Regions from separate parts of the Bordetella bronchialis genome, predicted to be linked through region 2. Evidence: predicted binding sites of a transcription regulator. Region 2 holds the regulator's gene; the other holds the start of a gene.
What was found. Region 2 encodes LexA, which represses DNA repair genes until DNA is damaged. Its sites were predicted from a motif close to ACTGTATNNNNATACAGT; they were not measured.
Positions count from the first base shown of each region.

Region 1: a site for LexA is predicted at 1,963-1,980, ahead of BAU06_RS03980 (putative DNA modification/repair radical SAM protein). Genes of this name have one in related genera too.

Region 1 is NZ_CP016170.1:908,398-912,375, forward strand. It holds gene BAU06_RS03975 (UdgX family uracil-DNA binding protein) at 1-731, opposite strand, end outside; gene BAU06_RS03980 (putative DNA modification/repair radical SAM protein) at 728-1,951, opposite strand; gene BAU06_RS03985 (DUF4148 domain-containing protein) at 2,275-2,595, shown strand; gene BAU06_RS03990 (UDP-N-acetylglucosamine 1-carboxyvinyltransferase) at 2,678-3,978, opposite strand, start outside.
Region 2 is NZ_CP016170.1:3,656,510-3,660,487, forward strand. It holds gene uvrB (excinuclease ABC subunit UvrB) at 1-206, opposite strand, end outside; gene BAU06_RS16120 (amino acid aminotransferase) at 284-1,489, shown strand; gene lexA (transcriptional repressor LexA) at 1,773-2,423, shown strand; gene lon (endopeptidase La) at 2,540-3,978, opposite strand, start outside.

The sequences.
Region 1 (3,978 bases), 2.7 Mb from region 2:
TCGGCCTGGTCGCCCGCGGCGGCGGCGCGTATCGATGCCGCATCGGCCGGCGCATCGGACAGCCGCAGCGTGCGGCCGTCCCACAGGGCCGCGCCGCGCGGCGTGCCGATCAGCCACGAGGACGCCCCCATGCGCGCCGCGAAGTGATCCGCCGCATAGGCCAGGACGTCGTGTTCCGGTTCGTACCATGCCATGTATTCCGGCACGGCATCCGCCGGGCGCCGGTGAAAGCGCACATAGGCGATCATGTCGTGCTTGGCGCGCCGTACCGCCTTCACCATGGCATGCAGGCGCGCGCCGTCTTCGTCCGCGGCGGATTCCACGCTGCGATCGCCCTGCCGCCAGCGCCACAGCACGCGGTACAGGAAGGCCCAGCGCTGCGGCGAACGATACAGCGCCGCGTCCTGAAGCAAGGCGGCCAGGGTCCGCGAGATGCGCACCGACGCGTCGCCGCTGGCGTCGGCACGGGGGCGCACCGGGTCATCCGCGCCTGGCCGGGACTTATCGGGCCCCGGTTCCGCGAGCTTCGTCGCGGCGGGGCCCCCGCCGGGCGCGGAGCTTGGCATATAGTCCAGCGCCATTTGTTCCGCCGTGGCGTCCTGCGCGGTGGCGTGTTCCGCCCAGGTCAGTGTCTCCGGCGGCCAGCCGGCGGCCAGCGCGCGCAAGGCCTGTTCGCGCCAGCCGTCGTAGCCCTTGCTGACCACCAGTGTCGGATGGTCCGTGCCATTCATAGCAAGGCCAATTGCCGCGGCGCGCGTGACAGCGATTGGCGCAGCTGTTCGGACGGCGGTTCGGCGAGACCGGGCCGGTAGTCCTGCACGACGATAAAGGGTTTGATCTTGTCCATGGCGCAGCGCAGGCGGATCAGGTCCTGGTAGCGGATGGCGCGCAGGCGGCGCAGCTCCGCCAGGCGCTTGGCATTCCGCATCCCGATGCCGGGCACCCGCGCGATCAGGTCCTGCGGCGCCCGGTTCAAGTCCACGGGAAACGACTCGCGATGCGATAGCGCCCAGGCCAGCTTGGGATCGATATCCAGCGGCAGGTCGCCGGCCGCCGCGAACAATTCGTCGGCCTGGAAACCGTAGCCGCGCAGAAGAAAATCCGCCTGGTACAGGCGGTGTTCGCGCAGCAAGGGTGGCGCGGCGGCGGGCAGGCCGGACGGACTGTCGGGGATGGGGCTGAAGGCCGAGTAATACACGCGCTTCAGCTTGTACGAGCCATAAAGCGTTTGCGCGGTTCGCAGGATGGTGCGGTCATCGGCGTCGTCGGCGCCGACGATCATCTGGGTGCTCTGGCCCGCGGGCGCATGGCGCGGCGGCCGCCTGGCGCCGCGCGCCTCTTCCCGCGCTTCTTCCTGGGCCAGGCGGATGGACCCCATGGCGCGCTTGATGGTGTGCGCGTTCTTTTCCGGCGCCAGCCGCCGAAGGGCGCCGTCCGTGGGCAATTCGATGTTGACGCTGAGACGATCCGCATACTGGCCCGCCTGCGCGATCAGGCGCGCATCGGCGTCGGGAATGGTCTTCAGGTGGATATAGCCGCGGAATTGGTGTTCTTCGCGCAGGGTGCGCGCCACCTGGACCAGCTGTTCCATCGTGTAGTCGGCGCTGCGGATGATGCCGGAACTCAGGAACAGCCCATCGATGTAGTTGCGGCGGTAGAAGTCCAGCGTCAGGTCGATGACCTCGCGCGGCGAAAAACGCGCGCGCGGGACATTGCTGGAACGCCGGTTCACGCAATACTGGCAGTCGTACTGGCAGAAATTCGTCAGCAGGATCTTCAGCAGGGAGACGCAGCGCCCATCCGGCGTGAAGCTGTGGCAGATGCCGGCGCCCGTGCTGGCGCCCAGGCCCTCGCGGCCGCGCGAATCCCGCTTCGGTGCGCCGCTACTGGCGCAAGAGGCGTCGTATTTGGCCGCGTCCGCCAGGATCTCGAGCTTGGTCAACAGTTCCATGGGGTAATAATACTGGATGTTTATCCAGTATTGTGCGCGGCGGTCAGGCGCCTCCGCCACGCGCGCGGAGGGCCGCGTGTGGTCCGGTGCCGAGCGCCTTCCGCTGCGTGCCGCCGTCCTGGCCGCGCGCGAATCAGCACGGGACGGCAGCCCTTGTCTGTCATGTCGCCCGATTACCCATTTTTTTGAAAAATTGATTCTCGCGACCAAGGGTTTATCCGGAGGATGCGGCAGCGCAGAATCCTCGCCATACGGATGGGCTCGGTGGCGCCGGATGTGGCGCGCGCGGGGCTCGTCCCGACCCAACAGCGAGGAGATCCGCCATGAAAGCCGCCACCATCGTTTCCGCCCTTATCCTTTCCGCCGCCGCGATCGGCACCGCCCAGGCGCAGACCACGCCGTTCCAAGGCGTCTACGGCAAGCAATACAGCACCATGACGCGTGACCAGGTCATGCAGGAATACCATGCCGCCCGTGCCGCCGGCCAGACCGGCAACGGCGACATGGACAACCAGCCCTTCACCCCGCAGAAGGAAAGCAGCGCCGGGCAGTCCAGCGTCGCCGCCAACTCCAATGAGCACGACTACAGCGGCATGGCGCACTTGAAGTTCGGCGATACCGACAACATGCCCTTCCAGGGTTGATCCGGGGAGTCCGGCGAAACCCGCCCGGGACATGCCCTTCCCGGGTTGACCCCGGCGGCCGGATAGCCGGCCGGCGTGGCGGTCATTCGCCGCTGGTCCATTCGACGCGCGCGCCCACCGACCGCAGGTTCTCCACGAAGTTGGGGTGCGCGCGGCGGATCGGCAGCGCGTTCATGATTTCCGATCGGCCCTTTATGCTGGCCGCCACCATCAGCAACGCGATGGCGACGCGGATGATGTAGGGGCTTTCGACCCGGGCCGGGCTCAGGGCCAGGCCGCCGAATGTGATCAGGCGGTGCGGATCCGACAGGAATACATGGGCGCCGAACTTGGACAATTCCACCGACCAGCCCATCGCGCCGTCATACACCTTGTTCCAGAACATCGCGCTGCCTTCGGCCTGCACGCCCAGCGCGATGAAGATAGGCAGCAGGTCCACCGGCAGATAGGGCCAGGGCGCGGCTTCCACCTTGGTCAGGATGTTTTGCGTGAAGGGGCGCCGCACGCGCAAGGGCCCGTCCTTGACCGCACGCGACCAGCCGTCGCGATGCAGGACCTCTACGCCGAACTTGGCGAAGGTGCGGTCGATCAGCGGAAACTGTTCCGGCGCGCTGTTCTTGACCGCGATGTCGCCACCGGTGATGGCGCCCAGCGCCAGGAAGGTGGCGATCTCGTGGAAGTCTTCGCTGAAGCGGAATTCCCCGCCGCCCAGCGGCTTTCCGCCTTGCACCGCCAGGCGCGAGGTGCCGATGCCGTCGATGTCCGCGCCCAGCATCGCCAGGAAGCGGCAGAACTCCTGCACGTGCGGTTCCGAGGCGGCATTGACCAGCGTCGACGTGCCGGTTGCCGACACCGCGCACAGCACGAAGTTTTCCGTGGTCGTCACCGACGCATAGTCCAGCCAATGGTGATTGCCGGCCATGCGGTCCGCCGCGCGCACGATGAGCGAGTCGGGCGTGCGCTCGATGGCCGCGCCGAAACGCTCCAGGACCTCGACGTGCGGATCGATCTCACGCACCCCCAGCGTGCAGCCCTTTACATCGTTTTCCAGCCGCGCGACGCCAAAGCGCGCCAGCAGCGGGGGCACCAGCATGATGGAGGAGCGCATCTCTTCCGGCAGCTTGTGGACGGCGGGATCGAAGGCGGTGGCGCGGTGGTGGAGCTCCAGGACGCCGGTGTCGAAGTCCATCGACACGTCGCTGCCCAGGGTGCGGAAGATATCCAGGATTTTCTTGACGTCGGTGATTTCCGGCACGCCCACCAGGCGCAGCGGGCGGTCCGTCAGCAGCGTGGCGCACAGAATGGGCAGCACGGCGTTCTTGTTGGCGGACGGCACGATCTTGCCGCGCAGCGGGATCCCGCCATGGACGATCAAATTAGACA
Region 2 (3,978 bases):
GCGGGCCGTCCGAGCCGCGCGATCACGTTCGCCATGGTGTACGTCTTGCCCGAGCCCGTCACGCCCAGCAAGGTCTGGTACATCAGACCGTCGCGCACGCCATCCGTCAGCGCGGTGATTGCGCCGGGCTGGTCTCCCGCCGGCGGATAGGGCTGGAAGAGCTGAAAAGGGCTGTCCGGAAATTCGACGAATCCAGGTTCGCTCATGCTAGACTGTCTCAGGGTAAACCCCCCATTATCCGCCGCATGCACGGCTGCGTCCACCTACCCTTTTTTGCGATCCGATGAGCACCCTTTTCCAAAACGTCGAGTTGGCCCCGCGCGACCCCATCCTCGGGCTGAATGAGCAGTTCAACGCCGATACCCGGCCGGGCAAGGTCAATCTGGGCGTGGGGGTGTATTACGACGACAACGGTCGGATTCCGCTGCTGCAGGCGGTGCGCAAGGCTGAAGTCGCCCGCATCGAAGCCGCGGCCGCCCGGGGCTACCTGCCCATCGAAGGCATCGCCGGCTACAACAAGGGCGCCCAGGCGCTGCTGCTGGGCGCGGATTCTCCGCTATCGGCCGCCGGCCGCGTACTGACCGCCCAGGCGCTGGGCGGTACGGGCGCGCTGAAGATCGGCGCCGACTTCCTGCGTCAACTGCTGCCGCAGGCCAAGACCTATATCAGCGACCCCAGCTGGGAAAACCACCGCGCGCTGTTCGAGCGCGCCGGCTTCCAGGTGGAAACCTATCCCTACTACGACGCCGCCACGCACGGCCTGAACATCGAAGGCATGCTGGCCGGACTGAAATCCATGCCGGCCGGCAGCATCGTCGTTCTTCATGCCTGCTGCCACAACCCCACCGGCGTGGACCCGACTCCCGAGCAGTGGCAGCGCATTGCCAATGTCGTCAAGGAACGCGACCTCGTTCCCTTCCTCGACATCGCGTACCAGGGCTTCGGCGCCGGGCTGCATGAAGATGCCGCCGTGGTGCGGCTGTTCGCCGACATGGACATGACGGTCTTCATCAGCTCGTCTTTTTCCAAGTCGTTCTCGCTGTACGGCGAACGCGTCGGCGCGCTGACGGTCATCGCCGGCAGCAAGGACGAGGCGCAGCGCGTGCTCAGCCAGCTCAAGCGTGTGATCCGCACCAACTACTCGAACCCGCCGACCCATGGCGGCACCGTCGTCTCCACGGTGCTGAACACGCCGGATCTGTTCGCCTTGTGGGAACAGGAGCTCGCCGGCATGCGTGACCGCATACGCCTGGTGCGCCGCCAACTGGTGGAAAAAATCAAGGAAAACGGCGCGCAGCAGGATTTCAGCTTCGTCCTCGACCAGCGCGGCATGTTCTCTTACTCGGGCCTCACGTCGGCCCAGGTGGATCGCCTGCGTGAAGAACATGGTATCTACGCCGTGTCCAGCGGACGCATCTGCGTTGCGGCACTGAATAGCCAGAACATCGACGTTGTCGCCAAGAGCATCGCCGCCGTACTGAAAGGCTGAGCGCCAACCGCGATACCGACGATACCGATATGAAGCCGGGGCCCGCAAGGGCCCCGCTTGGTTTCCGGCCTGGTCCTTCTCACCGCCCGGCTGTTCCTTCACTACCTGACTGTCCTTCACTACCTGACTGTTCCTTCACCGCTTGGTTGCGCGTTCACCGGGTGGTTCGTTCATTTCCCGGCTTGGCTTATTTGCCTGCAGATGGCGGTCCCCCCTTGCGTTTTGAAGCTGCGTCCCCCAAAATGCGTAGCTGTATATCCATACAGGGCAACCGGAACGCGCAATGGCCAGCAAACTTACCGACCGCCAACAGCAAATCCTGGATCTCATACGCCAAGCGGTGGCAAGCACGGGCTTCCCCCCTACCCGCGCCGAAATCGCCCAGGCGCTGGGTTTCCGTTCGCCCAACGCCGCGGAAGACCACCTGAAAGCGCTCGCGCGCAAAGGCGCGATCGAGCTGACCGCCGGCGCCTCCCGCGGCATCCGCCTCAAGGAAACGCGGCCGGAAGCCAGCCAAGCCATGCTCCCCTTGCCATCGCTGGCGCAACTCATGCTCCCCTTGGTGGGACGCGTCGCCGCCGGCAGCCCCATCCTAGCGGCCGAACATGTCGAACGCGACGTAGGCGTGGATCCGGCCTTGTTCGCGCAGCGGCCGGACTATCTACTGAAGGTGCGCGGCATGAGCATGCGCGACGTCGGCATACTCGACGGCGACCTCCTGGCCGTCAAGAAGGCGAGCGAGGCGCGCGAAGGCCAGATCGTTGTCGCCCGCATCGACGAAGACGTTACGGTCAAGCGGCTGCATCGCCAGGGCGGTCGAATCGAACTGCTGCCCGAGAATCCCGAGTTCGAGCCCATCATCGTCCAGCCCGGGCAGGAATTCGCGCTGGAAGGGATCGCGGTCGGGCTTATCCGCACACAAGCCCTGCACTAAAAGCAAAAGAAAAGGGCCTGGCCGCTTACGCGTCCAGGCCCATTTTTCGTCTGCCTGCCAGGCCGGTTGTCCTTACCGTCGTCGCCTCGGGGCCGAACAATCCATCACGGCAACCATCAGTGCTTGGTCACGGGATCCGTGGCCTCCGACGCCGCTGCCGGCGACGGGGTCACCAAGGGCTTGTCCTTGGCCTCGTCTTCCGATATCGGGTCCGGCATGCGCTCCAGGGCCCGCTCCAGCACTTTGTCTATCCAGCGCACCGGTACGACCTCGAGCTGGTTTTTGACGTTGTCGGGGATCTCGGCCAAATCCTTGACGTTTTCCTCGGGGATCAGCACGGTCTTGATGCCACCCCGGTGTGCCGCCAGCAGTTTTTCCTTCAGCCCGCCGATGGCCAGGACTTCGCCACGCAAGGTGATTTCGCCCGTCATCGCGACATCCGCGCGCACCGGGATGCCCGACAGCGCCGACACCATGGCGGTAGTGATCGCGATACCGGCGGACGGGCCGTCCTTGGGCGTCGCGCCTTCCGGCACGTGCACGTGCATGTCGCGCTTTTCGAAAACACTGTCGGCAAACCCCAGGCGACGAGCGCGCGAACGCACTACTGTCCGGGCCGCCTCGACCGATTCCTTCATCACATCGCCCAGGGAACCCGTACGCTGAATGGCTCCCTTGCCCGGCATATCGGCGACTTCGATGGTCAGCAGATCGCCGCCCACCTCCGTCCAGGCCAGGCCGGTTACCTGGCCTACCTGGTTTTCCTTTTCCGCCATGCCAAAGTTGTACCGGCGCACGCCCAGGTAGTCGTTCAGGTTCTCCGATGTGACAGCGATGGGCTTGGCCTGGCCATTGGCGTCGGCCTTGTCCTTGGCGTCGCGCTCCGTCAGCAGTTGCTTGACCACCTTGCGGCAGATCTTGCCGACCTCGCGTTCCAGGGCGCGCACCCCGGCTTCGCGCGTGTAATACCGCACGATATCCCGAAGCGCCGATTCGTCGATGGTCAGCTCCGTTTCCTTCAAGCCGTTGTTCTTCAACAGCTTGGGGATCAGGTGATCGCTGGCGATGTGGACTTTCTCGTCCTCGGTGTAGCCGGACAAGCGGATGACTTCCATCCGGTCCAGCAGGGCCGGCGGGATGTTCAGCGTGTTGCTCGTCGCCACGAACATCACATCCGACAGGTCGAAATCCACCTCGACGTAATGGTCCTGGAAGGTGTGGTTCTGTTCCGGATCCAGCACTTCCAGCAGCGCCGACGAAGGGTCGCCGCGGAAATCCATGCCCAGCTTGTCGATTTCGTCCAGCAGGAACAGCGGGTTGCGAACGCCGACCTTGCTCATGTTCTGCAGGATCTTGCCCGGCATCGACCCGATATAGGTGCGGCGGTGGCCGCGGATTTCGGCCTCGTCGCGCACGCCGCCCAGGGCCATGCGGACGAACTTGCGGTTCGTCGCCTTGGCGATCGACTGACCCAGGGAGGTCTTGCCCACACCCGGGGGCCCCACCAGGCACAGGATGGGCGCCTTGACCTTGTCCACCCGTTGCTGCACGGCCA